Regions from separate parts of the Staphylococcus sp. SUC_1.2 genome, predicted to be linked through region 4. Evidence: riboswitches for the same ligand, from Rfam matches in the RefSeq annotation. Region 4 holds a riboswitch; each other region holds the start of a gene.

Region 1 (3,218 bases), on a different contig from region 4:
CATTTTTCAATTTACCTTTAATTGCTTGATCTACCATATAACGAGTGTAATGTAGACTAATACGTCTACCTACGCCATATTTACCACCAGTCCATCCAGTGTTAACTAAGTATACATCAACATCATGTTTATCTATTAGTTCACCTAATAAATCTGCATATTTATTAGGATTAAGTGGTAAGAAAGGTGCACCAAAACAAGTTGAGAATGATGGTTCTGGTTCAGTAACGCCACGCTCAGTTCCAGCTAATTTAGAAGTGAAACCACTTAAGAAATGGTACATCGCTTGAGATTTAGTTAATTTAGCAATAGGTGGAAGTACACCAAATGCGTCAGCAGTTAAGAAAATTATTGTATTAGGATGTGCTGCTTTAGATGGTAATACAATATTATCAATGTGATGAATTGGATAGGCAGCACGTGTATTTTCAGTATATGAATTATCATCGAAATCAACAACACCACGCTCGTTAACCACAGTATTCTCTAATATAGTACCGTATTGAATCGCGTTATAAATTTGAGGTTCTTTTTCTTTAGAAAGGTTGATTGCTTTTGCGTAACAACCACCTTCAATATTGAAAATACCGTTTTTATTCCAACCGTGTTCATCATCACCAATCAATTTTCTATCAGGTGCTGCTGATAAAGTTGTTTTACCTGTACCTGATAATCCGAAGAATAAGGCTACGTCTCCTTTATCTCCAACATTCGCAGAACAATGCATACTCATAATATCTTGCATTGGAAGCAAATAGTTCATTACTGAGAAGATACCTTTTTTCATCTCACCAGCATACTCTGTACCACCAATTAAAATGGTTTTATGTTTGAATGAAATGATAACAAAAGTTTCAGATTTAGTTCCATCAACTTCAGGATCAGCTTTAAAGTGAGGTGCTGAAACAATTGTGAAGTTAGGTTTTATATTACTAGCTTCTTCTTTAGAATCTGGGCGGATAAACATGTTTTGAGCAAAAAGGTTGTGCCATGCAAGTTCATTGATAACTGTAAGTTTCAATTGTGTGTCTTTGTCACTACCTGCATAACCATTAAAAACGTAAAGTTCGTCTTTTTTATCAAGATAGTCTAAAACTTTAGAGTAGAGATTTAAGAAAGTTTCTTCATCGATAGGTTGGTTGATATCTCCCCAATGAATATTATCTTTATAAGAAGGTTCTGTAACAATGAATTTATCTTTAGGTGAACGTCCAGTGTATTTACCTGTGCTCGCATTGATAGCACCAAGTTCAGTTAATTCTCCTTCATTATTATCCATAATTTTGTAATAAAGTTGAGTTGTTGAAAGCTGAAAAAGAGAGCTTTCTTTTTCCAATAATTTTTTAATTTTAGGTGTTTCGCCGTATGTATCTACTGACATACCCAATCCCTCCAGCGTGTGTTATAGAAATTCAATATTGTAAGCCTTTACATGAAAATAGTATAACATAATGCCGTAATTATTCCACCTGGAAAAAACAAAAACCATTTAAAAACAAAATTGACATTAATAAATGAATTAGGTAGTATAGTTCTTAACGGATTCTCTTATCCTGAGTGGTGGAGGGACATGGACCCAATGAAACCCAGCAACCTCTTTTTTAAAAGAAAGGTGCCAAACCGTTTGCAGACATATATTCGTCTGAACGATAAGAGCGAATGGACGTTTAAGAGCCTTCTCTCTGTCTTGAATAGTGAAGAAGGCTCTTTTATTTTTGAGCTCACATTTAAAAGAGAATTTTCGTAAATATAGTTATAAAAGGAGCAAATCATGACTTACAATAAACGTTTATTTACTTCAGAATCAGTGACAGAAGGACATCCAGATAAGATTGCTGACCAAGTATCTGATGCCATTTTAGATGAAATCTTAAAAGATGACCCCAATGCACGTGTTGCTTGTGAAACTACTGTAACAACTGGAATGGCTCTAATTTCAGGTGAAATATCTACATCAACCTATGTAGATATCCCTAAAGTTGTAAGAGAAACAATTAAAGGTATTGGCTATACTCGTGCTAAATATGGCTATGATTACCAAACTATGGCAGTTTTAACTGCAATCGATGAGCAGTCACCTGATATTGCACAAGGTGTTGACAAAGCACTTGAATACAGAAATGATATTTCAGAAGAAGAGATTGAAGCTACTGGTGCCGGTGACCAAGGTTTAATGTTCGGATATGCTACAAATGAAACAGAAACATATATGCCTTTACCTATCTTTTTATCTCATCAATTAGCTAAACGTTTATCTGATGTACGTAAAGATGGAATTTTAAACTATTTAAGACCGGATGGTAAAGTTCAAGTAACAGTTGAATACGACGAATCAGATAAACCTAAGCGTATTGACACGATTGTAGTATCATCTCAACATGCGGATGACATTGAATTAGAACAAATTCAAAGTGACATTAAAGAACATGTCATATACCCAACAGTTCCTGAAGGATTAATTGATAATGAAACGAAATTCTTTATCAATCCTACTGGAAGATTTGTTATCGGTGGACCTCAAGGTGATGCTGGATTAACAGGACGTAAAATCATTGTTGATACTTATGGTGGTTATGCACGTCATGGAGGAGGTTGCTTTAGTGGTAAAGACCCAACTAAAGTAGACCGATCAGCAGCTTATGCGGCAAGATATGTAGCTAAAAATATTGTTGCTGCAGGACTAGCAGACCAATGTGAAGTACAACTTGCTTATGCTATTGGCGTGGCTGAACCAGTTTCAATTTCAATTGATACATTTAAAACGGGCAAAGTTTCTGAAGCTCAACTTGTTGAAGCTGTTAGAGCTAACTTTGATTTACGTCCAGCAGGTATCATTAAAATGTTAGATTTAAAGCATCCTATATACAAACAAACTGCTGCTTATGGTCACTTTGGTAGAACAGATGTATTGTTACCATGGGAGAAATTAGATAAAGTCAATGTATTAAAAGATGCTGTTCAAGCTTAATAAACGCTTTAAATAATATAAAGAAATTGTCGAAATTATAGATAGTTTCCATTATAATTAGATTTACTGATAGATTAAAGGAGCGTTGATTTAATGAATTCATTTGGACCAATCGAAATTGGTTTAATCGTAGCAATTGTAGTTGCAATTATCTGTTTAATATTATTCTTAGTTACACTTAAAAGTAAAAACAATATTAAACAGAAAACAAAAGAAGAATACGACTTAAAAGAAAAGCAAATGAAAGCGT
Region 2 (3,218 bases), on a different contig from region 4:
ACGAAAGGAATGCGTCAGAATTCATTTTGAATTCCTTGACGCATTCCTTTTTTTATTTATTAGAAATGTTCAGTAGATAAATAAGAATGACTATGATGTTTTCGTTTCAGTAATAATGAAGTTCCCATAACTAATAGAAGTGAGGCTAGAAGTTGAGTTGAGTATTGTTGTGTAACGTCTCCAGTACTTGGGAGTGTTTTAACAGAAGATTGTGATGTTTGAGTATCTTTAAGTGACTTAGATGATGGCACCTCAGAAGAAGCAACCGTTCCTACATAATAACGGTTGAGTTCACGTGCACAATCAACAGAATGAACTTGTTTATGATTAGAAGAGGTTGTTTTAGCGGCTTTAGCGATACCTGATTCTGCATGAATGCGTGTATCTTGAAGTTGATTAAAGTCACTATATCTACCATTTTTGTACTCAACTTCGCCATTTTTATGAACTTTATACATTCCACTGCCTTCATTTAATCTATTATGACTTATAATTTCAAAGTATGCGCCTTTGTCAACAGTACGACCAAGTCGTTGTAGGTTTGGATTACCTCCACTATTAGATAATGCATCTGTAGCAATTTGTTTAGCATTTTCTTTAGTCACTAAGTTAGTAGTATGTGCTTCTACAGATTGAGTCGTTGTAAGTAGCATTGTACTTGTTAAAAGTGTAGATGCAACGAAAGATACTTTCTTCATAATGAAAACCCCATTTCATTCATGATCAATTACAACTAGAGTGTAGCATTTGAATAGATCAGAAACAGGGATTTAAAAAAAAACATAATAAATCTTTAACTTAACTTAAAGAATAAATAATTTGTAAACATTAAATCAATATTTATCACATGATTTATATAGGACATTAATACTTCTTTTTAGAAAAATATGGAATGGAACAAGCCATTAAAATTATAAAAATAATATGAGCAATCATCCATAAACCGTATTCATTCCAGCTAAAGTGAAAGAATGAACGCTTTGCCATAACGACGAGTGACGGATAAAGAAAGGCAAAAACAATCATTAATAAGACATAACTTATTTTATATAATGGTTTAAAGACGTGATAAATAAGTAAGAAAATAAAATATATTAACCATCCTATAAAAACATGAATGGCTAGTTCTAATAATAACGGCGTTTTGCTTGGATCAATTAAGAAATCGATGTTAATTAACAATAAAGTAAGATGAGTCGATTGAACTATGCCATCCATGATAGTCATTGTAATTAATAAGATAATACTTATAACTAAAGCACTAAGACAATGATAAAAATAACGGATCATAATTTTCCTTCCTTCTTATATACATACTATAAGAATATTCCCTGAAATATTTGATTTAACACTTTTTAAATTTTTAGAATATTGAAAAAACATGTTGACCAAAGTTTAAATCAATGATAAGTTATTAATAATTCAATAATCTATTAACTCTTATCAAGAGTGGTGGAGGGATGTGCCCTACGAAACCCAGCAACCGTCATTGTATGACATGGTGCTAATTCACATAAAGTTAATCATACTTTAGAAGATGAGAGAAAGTGTGTCGATGCTTTCTCTTAATAGTTGAAAGTATTTTTTTATGTCTTTACATATCTAGTAAGAGGAAATGAGAATTGAAAATTTATAAAAAGGTGTCAATACATATGAAAAAATTAATAGGTATGATCAGTATTTTGTTAGTAACGATAACGCTAGCAGCTTGTGGAAATCAGAAAGAAGATAATAAAAAAATTACCGTAGCAGCGTCGCCAGCACCTCATGGTGATGTGTTAAAAAAAGCTAAGGAAGAAATGAAGAAAAAAGGATATGATTTAGAAGTCAAAGAAGTTAATGATTATAAGGTGCCTAATAAATTATTAGATAAAGGCGATGTTGATGCGAACTTCTTCCAACATGTCCCATATTTGAATGCTGAAAAGAAAAGTCATGGTTATAAAATTGAAGAATTAGGTAAAGTGTTTACAACGCCTATGGGTGTATATAGTAAAAAATATAAAAATTTAAAAGACATTCCAGATGGATCGACGATTTACGTTTCTAATAATCCTGCAGAAGAAGGACGTTTTTTATCTTTCTTTGTTAATGAAGGATTAATTAAATTAAAAAAAGGCGTTAAAATTGAAAATGCAAAATTTGAGGATATTGTTGAAAATAAAAAACACTTGAAATTTAACCATCAACAAGGTGCAGAGTTTTTACCAAAAACATATAAGAATGGTGAAGGAGCTGCAGTCATTATAAATTCAAACTATGCGCTTGATAATGGTTTAAAACCATCTAAAGATGCTATTGTTATGGAAGGTAAATCATCACCATTTGCGAATACGATTGCCGTTCAAGAAGGTCATAAAAATGATGAAAAATTCCAAACATTATTAAAAGTTATGCAATCTAAAGAAATCAAAGCGTATATTAAAAAAGAATATGGCGATGATGTTATTCCATACGAAAACAAATAAGTCATAAAAGGTCTCTATTAGAGGCCTTTTATGATTTATATTTATCATTGTTTAAAAGATAGAAACAATATATTTTAATTTTTCTGAAAATATTTACAAATCTGACAATTATTAGTAAGATATTGATTATTATCACAAGAATTGAAGTCAATAAAGAAAGTTAGATATAAGTTGTTGATACTTTGGGAGAGGATGAGTCAATTTGAGTAAAGCAGAGGATATGATAAAAGAAGATAGTAAGTATTTTGCTACTTCAGGACGTATAAAATATTATCCATTAGTGATTGATCATGGATATGGAGCAACTTTAGTAGATATAGATGGAAAAGAATACATCGATTTGTTAGCTAGTGCAAGCTCACAAAATGTGGGTCATGCACCAAAACAGGTAACAGAGGCGATTAAAAAGCAAGTAGATAAATTTATTCATTATACCCCCGCATATATGTATCACGAGCCTTTAGTGAAACTGTCTAAAAAGTTATGCGATATTGCGCCAGGTGATTATGAAAAACGTGTCACATTTGGTTTGAGTGGTTCGGATGCGAATGATGGTATTATCAAATTTGCACGTGCTTATACAGGACGACCCTATATTATCAGCTTTACAAATGCTTATCATGGCTCTACATTTGGAGCGTTATCAATGTCGACTATCAGTTTAAATATGCGTAAACATTATGGCCCTTTATTAAATGGTTTTTATCATATTCCATTTCCAGATAAATACAGAGGGATGTTTGAACAATC
Region 3 (3,218 bases), on a different contig from region 4:
GCGTTTGTCAATTTTATTTGTAATCCAATCCCCAATAAATTGAATTATAAATACGATAATTAAAATAAATACAGTTGAAACTAAAATGACATCGTTTTGGTTACGAGTGAAACCTGTTAAGTAAGCTAAGTTACCTAAACCACCTGCACCAATTACACCTGCAATTGCAGTAGAACCAACTAATGCGATTGCTGTTACAGTAATACCTGAAACTAGTGCTGGCATTGCCTCAGGTAGTAATACTTTTCGGACAACTGTCCAAGTACTAGCTCCCATTGACCAAGCCGCTTCGATAACACCTTTATCTATTTCTTTGAAGGCAATTTCTACTAATCTTGCATAGAATGGTGCTGCACCAATAACTAGAGCTGGTAAGGCACCAGTTGGACCACTTATTGTTCCAAGGATCACACTTGTAAATGGAATTAATAACAAGATTAAAATGATAAATGGAATCGCTCGGAATAAGTTAACAATAAATGAAACGATGCTATAAAAGACTCTAGCACCTTTAGAATTACTCTTAGCTGATAAGAATAATAATACTCCTAAAATCAATCCAAAAATAAATGCGAAAATAGTTGAAACTACAGTCATATATAATGTTTCATAAATGGCTTGCCATACTTCAGGCCATTGGACGTTAGGCATTGTAATCATCTCTTTAAAAATATCACCATAAGATTTATCCATGCTTAACCACCTCCACATTTACATGTTGCTGATGTAAATCTTCTTTAAATGTCTCAAACTCTGTTTCAGCAATATGTGGAATATGAACCACCAAGAACCCGACAGAACCACCACGGGTATTTTTTATGTTTGCTTCAAGAATATTTATATCAATGTTATGCGTTTTACTTATGTAAGATACAACTGGTTCAGTCGTATTACCACCATTGAAATTAAGTCTAACAATGTATGCATCTGAATCTAATGGTTCTAGATGTTTGATTGATTCTTCAAAATCATCATCCAAATCATCTTTCACAAATCGTCTTGTAACTTCATGTTGTGGATTTTCAAATACTTGCGTTACTTTACCTTGCTCAATTACACGTCCACTTTCCATAACGGCTACTTCATCACAAACACGTCTGATAACATGCATTTCATGAGTGATAATCACGATTGTAAGGTTTTCACGTTCTTTAATTTTTAGCAGTAGGTCTAAAATCTCATCTGTTGTTTGTGGATCTAATGCGCTTGTAGCTTCGTCACATAAGAGGACGTCAGGTTCATTAGCCAAAGCTCTTGCAATACCCACACGTTGTTTCTGCCCACCTGATAATTCTGATGGATAAGCATTTTCTCTGCCATTTAAACCAACAAGGTCAATTAATTCTTTCGCCCTTTCATTTGCTTTGGTTTTAGAATACCCTGCAATTTCTAAAGGGAACGTGATATTTCGAAGTACTGTTCGTGACCATAATAAATTAAAGTGTTGGAATACCATACTTACTTTTTGTCGTTTTCTTCTTAATTCTGCTTTTGAAAGTTTGTTAATATTATCGCCATCTATAATAATATCGCCAGAAGTAGGTTCTTCTAAATTATTGAACATTCTGATTAACGTACTTTTACCAGCACCAGAGAATCCGATAACTCCGAAAATAGAGCCCGTTTCTATATTTAAGTTAACGTTATCAACTGCTAGTACATCTTTATCTTTAGTGTGATAACGTTTTACAACTTGATTTAACTCAATCACGTTTAGTGCCTCCTTAAAAATCATTATGTAATTAAAAAATGCTTTCTCACTTTAGCAAAGTTGAGAAAGCATTGATTCATCTTTCTCTCATCTTCTAAAGTAATCAACTTTATGTGAATTGGCACCATTTCTATAACTAGACGGTTGCCGGGCTTCATAGGGCACATCCCTCCACCTCTCTTGATAAGAATTTTCGCACTATTTAATTAATTTATATCCTACCATTGCACTATAATTTCGTCAATAATTATTTTAACTTTTCTAACAAATAAGGAACAGATTGAAAAGCATAGATTCTATCTATTTCTATATCTTTATTCATTACTATTAGAACAGGAACTGACATAATTTTGTTACGCTCACTATATTTAGGATGGTAATTCAAATCGATTTTTTTAACGGGTAATTGTAGTATTTCATTCGCAATATCTAGCATTCGCTCTGACATTTTACAAGTACCACACATCGGTGTGTATCCAAAAATTAGATGTTTTTCTTTATTAAAATTCTCACAAATATCTTCTATTTCTACAGATTTACTCATGCATGATTACTAACCTTTCAGTCGTTAAATTAGGAATTAGACGTTTCTCTTTACGAACTGTAAAACCATGTTTACTCAATACATGCGCAAGATAATTCTTTGGGCATCTAGCTACCTCACAAAATGTTTTATCCACATAGATATGTTCACATTCGCTAAGATGACGTTTAAACCATTTTCTTATCTTTTCACCTTCGTCATCTGAGTCTGCTAGAACAAAGACTTGCTTTTCATATAATGTTTCAATCATGTCATCTAATTTATCAATACTCATTGTACCATGCGTACAAATAATATTTATAGGTTCAGCGATGACTTGTTGTACTCTCTTCTTATCAGATTTGCCTTCAACAATAATAACTTTATTTAAAATTGCCATGATAATCCACCTTCTAAGTCGATAATAAACAATCAGTTACTTTTTCACATAACGCTAATAGATTAAACATTATTTACGATTACTTAACATTTTATATCAACAAAGTATAAATTTTAAAATTTGTTGATTATTATTTACAAAAAATAGGCAAAATAAAAACTCCATGACCGCAATCAAGGAGTTTAAATTAATTATTCACCAATCATTTCTTTGTATTGATCAGCTGATAATAAATCATCTAATTGGCTTTCATCGCTAAGTTCAACTTTAACCATCCATGCTTTCTCATATGGTGATTCGTTAACAAACTCAGGACTATCTTCTAATTCTTCATTTGATTCAACAACTTTACCAGATACTGGCGCATATAATTCAGAAACAGTTTTAACTGATTCTACACTACCAAAAGTATCCCCTTCGTTGATTTCGTCATCAACTTCTGGTAATTCAACGAATACGATATCACCTAATTCACCTTGTGCGTATTCAGTAATACCAATTGTTACTGTGTTGCCTTCAACTTTTACCCATTCATGTTCTTTAGAATATTTTAATTCGCTCGGTACTGCCACGAGAATCCCCTC
Region 4 (3,218 bases):
AAAGAATTCGTCAAGTTGTTCAGGACCAACTAAAACCTTAACACTTGAACTTTGTGCATAGTTTGAAATCGTTACGTCTTTATCATGTTTAGGATTAAAATATAAAATTGATGTTGGCGTATATTTAAGTCCTAATTCTGTTTGTAAATCTGTAGCCAACTTCTCAATTGCAGAAAGTTGATCAGAATAATTAATAAATGATAGTTTCGAATGATTATCTTCATGTTGATCAAGAACTAACGTTTGAGGCGCTTGTGTATTTAAATCAAGTGTATCAAATACTTGCTTCAGCATTGGTAATTCTTGAAATTGTGCGCCACTAATTCCATTATAAACATGACCTTTTAATAATTGTGAATCAATGATATATAAACCAGTTCTAGTAAGCACAAGATGGCTAATACGTTGAATATTATTAAACTCATTACTTGGTAAAAAAATATTAGCCATTATATGCATATCTTCACGTCTAATACGTTTTTCTTTAACTAAACGGTCTCTAATACCAATGAGTCTCAAATCAGTCACGTATTCACTTTTATTTTTAGAAAATAATTTCAAAGCATCAATTTCACGTTCTTTTCCATTAACTGTAACTTCAAATTCTTCTTTTTGTTTCGTTACTTGTTTTTTATTTTCAATACGTTCTTTTTCAAGTGCTTCCTCATGTGAAGATTTGAGTTGTTGCTCCTTGAGATTGTACTCTTCATTCGCTTTGTGTTTCATATTATTTTTACTTTTCAAAGCAACTAAAAATAGAATAAAACATATAATCGCTATGATTATCGCTGCAATTAAACCAATCTCAACCGGTCCAAATGAATTCATTAGATAACGCTCCTTTTAAACTGTCAATATCTATCTATTATAATAGAAATAGACGATAATTTCGAGGTTTAACCTAATTAACTGCTATATATCCTATGTTATTTTTGAACGGCATCTTTTAGGACATTCACTTTATCTAATTTTTCCCATGGTAACAATACATCAGTACGACCAAAATGTCCGTATGCAGCTGTTTGTTTGTAAATAGGATGTTTTAAGTCAAGCATTTTAATGATACCTGCTGGTCTTAAATCAAAATGTTTTCTTACCGCTTCAACTAATTGTCCTTCAGAAACTTTACCTGTTTTAAATGTATCAATAGCAATAGATACAGGTTCTGCTACACCAATTGCATAAGCTAATTGCACTTCACATTGCTCAGCTAATCCAGCTGCTACAATATTTTTTGCAACATATCTCGCTGCATATGCCGCAGAGCGATCTACTTTTGTAGGATCTTTACCACTGAAACAGCCACCTCCATGACGAGCATAACCACCATATGTATCTACAATAATTTTTCTTCCAGTTAAACCAGCATCTCCTTGAGGACCCCCAATAACAAATCGACCAGTTGGATTAATAAAGAATTTAGTTTCATCATCAATTAAACCTTCAGGCACAGTCGGATAAATGACATGCTCTTTAATATCTTTTTGGATTTGTTCTAATTCAATGTCTTCAGCATGTTGAGAAGATACCACAATCGTGTCAATACGTTTAGGTTTATCATTTTCATCGTATTCTACTGTTACTTGAACTTTACCATCTGGACGTAAATAACCTAAGGTACCGTCTTTACGCACATCTGATAAGCGTTTCGCTAGTTGATGTGATAAAAAGATTGGAAGCGGCATATATGTTTCGGTTTCATTTGTTGCATAACCAAACATTAATCCTTGGTCTCCGGCACCTGTTGCTTCAATTTCTTCTTCAGATATATCATTGCGATACTCAAGTGCTTTATCTACACCTTGGGCAATATCAGGTGATTGTTCATCAATAGCTGTTAAAACAGCCATTGTTTGATAATCGTAACCATATTTAGCTCTTGTATAACCAATATTTTTGATTGTTTCTCGTACTACTTTAGGAATATCTACATATGTAGACGTTGAAATTTCACCAGAAATTAAAGCCATACCTGTTGTTACTGTTGTTTCACAAGCGACACGTGCATTAGGATCATCTTTTAAAATTTCATCTAAAATCGCATCAGATACTTGATCGGCGATTTTATCTGGATGCCCTTCTGTCACTGACTCTGATGTAAATAAACGTTTATTATAAGTCATGATTTGCTCCTTTTTTTAACTATATTTACGAAAATTCTCTTTTGACAATGAGCTTAAAATAAAAGAGCCTTCTCAACTATCTAGATAGAGAGAAGGCTCTTAAACGTCCATTCGCTCTTATCGTTCAGACAAATATTGCGTCTGCAAACGGTTTGGCACCTTTCTTTTAAAAAAAGAGGTTGCTGGGTTTCATTGGGTCCATGTCCCTCCACCACTCAGGATAAGAGAATCCGTTAAGACCTATACTACATAAATACTTTAAAATTGTCAATTTTGATTTTTAAATGTTCTTTTATTTACAATGGAATAATTAAATTATTATGTTATACTTTTTAATGTAAGGGCTTACACATATAAATGAATAGATATTTGGAGGGATGTTGTATGTCAATAGATACATACAGTGAAACACCTAAAATCAAACACTTATTAGAGAAGGAAACGACTTTATTTCAACTTTCTACTACTCAGCTTTATTACAAGATTTTAAATAATAATGAAGGTGAACTTACTGAACTTGGCGCAATTAATATGAGTACAGGTAAATATACTGGTCGTTCACCAAAAGATAAATTTATCGTTAACGAACCTTCATATCGAGACAATATTGATTGGGGAGACATTAATCAACCTATAGATGAAGACGTGTTTTTAAAATTATACAACAAAGTATTAGATTATTTAGATCAAAAAGATGAATTATACGTTTTTAACGGTTATGCCGGAAGTGATAAAGACTCACAATTAAAATTAAAAATTATCAATGAGCTTGCATGGCATAATTTATTTGCACAAAACATGTTTATCCGACCTGAATCTATTGAGGAAGCAAGTCATATTAAGCCAAATTTCACTATCGTTTCTGCCCCTCATTTTAAAGCCAATCCAGATGTTGACGGTACTCATTCTGAAACATTTATTATTGTTTCATTTAAACATAAAGTGATTTTAATTGGTGGTACTGAATACGCTGGAGAAATGAAAAAAGGTATCTTTTCAGTGATGAACTACTTATTACCTATGCAAGATATTATGAGTATGCATTGTTCTGCCAATGTTGGAGAAAAAGGTGATGTTGCTCTATTCTTTGGATTA

The links. A riboswitch is a leader RNA that binds a small molecule or an ion and turns the genes downstream of it on or off. The one in region 4 is predicted to bind S-adenosylmethionine.
Region 1: linked by a shared signal. The riboswitch ahead of metK (methionine adenosyltransferase) and the one ahead of metK (methionine adenosyltransferase) in region 4 are both predicted to bind S-adenosylmethionine.
Region 2: linked by a shared signal. The riboswitch ahead of NR218_RS04375 (MetQ/NlpA family ABC transporter substrate-binding protein) and the one ahead of metK (methionine adenosyltransferase) in region 4 are both predicted to bind S-adenosylmethionine.
Region 3: linked by a shared signal. The riboswitch ahead of NR218_RS11655 (methionine ABC transporter ATP-binding protein) and the one ahead of metK (methionine adenosyltransferase) in region 4 are both predicted to bind S-adenosylmethionine.

Annotation. Positions count from the first base shown of each region.
Region 1 covers NZ_JANJPM010000022.1:7,236-10,453, reverse strand. The annotation lists gene pckA (phosphoenolpyruvate carboxykinase (ATP)) at 1-1,381, opposite strand, end outside; SAM riboswitch class I at 1,546-1,656, shown strand; gene metK (methionine adenosyltransferase) at 1,772-2,968, shown strand; gene NR218_RS08470 (hypothetical protein) at 3,062-3,218, shown strand, end outside.
Region 2 covers NZ_JANJPM010000008.1:69,244-72,461, forward strand. The annotation lists gene NR218_RS04365 (LPXTG cell wall anchor domain-containing protein) at 60-698, opposite strand; gene NR218_RS04370 (hypothetical protein) at 865-1,290, opposite strand; SAM riboswitch class I at 1,438-1,544, shown strand; gene NR218_RS04375 (MetQ/NlpA family ABC transporter substrate-binding protein) at 1,653-2,468, shown strand; gene NR218_RS04380 (aspartate aminotransferase family protein) at 2,671-3,218, shown strand, end outside.
Region 3 covers NZ_JANJPM010000045.1:1,432-4,649, forward strand. The annotation lists gene NR218_RS11650 (methionine ABC transporter permease) at 1-693, opposite strand, end outside; gene NR218_RS11655 (methionine ABC transporter ATP-binding protein) at 686-1,711, opposite strand; SAM riboswitch class I at 1,796-1,901, opposite strand; gene NR218_RS11660 (thioredoxin family protein) at 1,959-2,255, opposite strand; gene NR218_RS11665 (toprim domain-containing protein) at 2,248-2,634, opposite strand; gene gcvH (glycine cleavage system protein GcvH) at 2,826-3,206, opposite strand.
Region 4 covers NZ_JANJPM010000023.1:23,684-26,901, forward strand. The annotation lists gene NR218_RS08815 (NERD domain-containing protein) at 1-828, opposite strand, end outside; gene metK (methionine adenosyltransferase) at 927-2,123, opposite strand; SAM riboswitch class I at 2,238-2,350, opposite strand; gene pckA (phosphoenolpyruvate carboxykinase (ATP)) at 2,508-3,218, shown strand, end outside.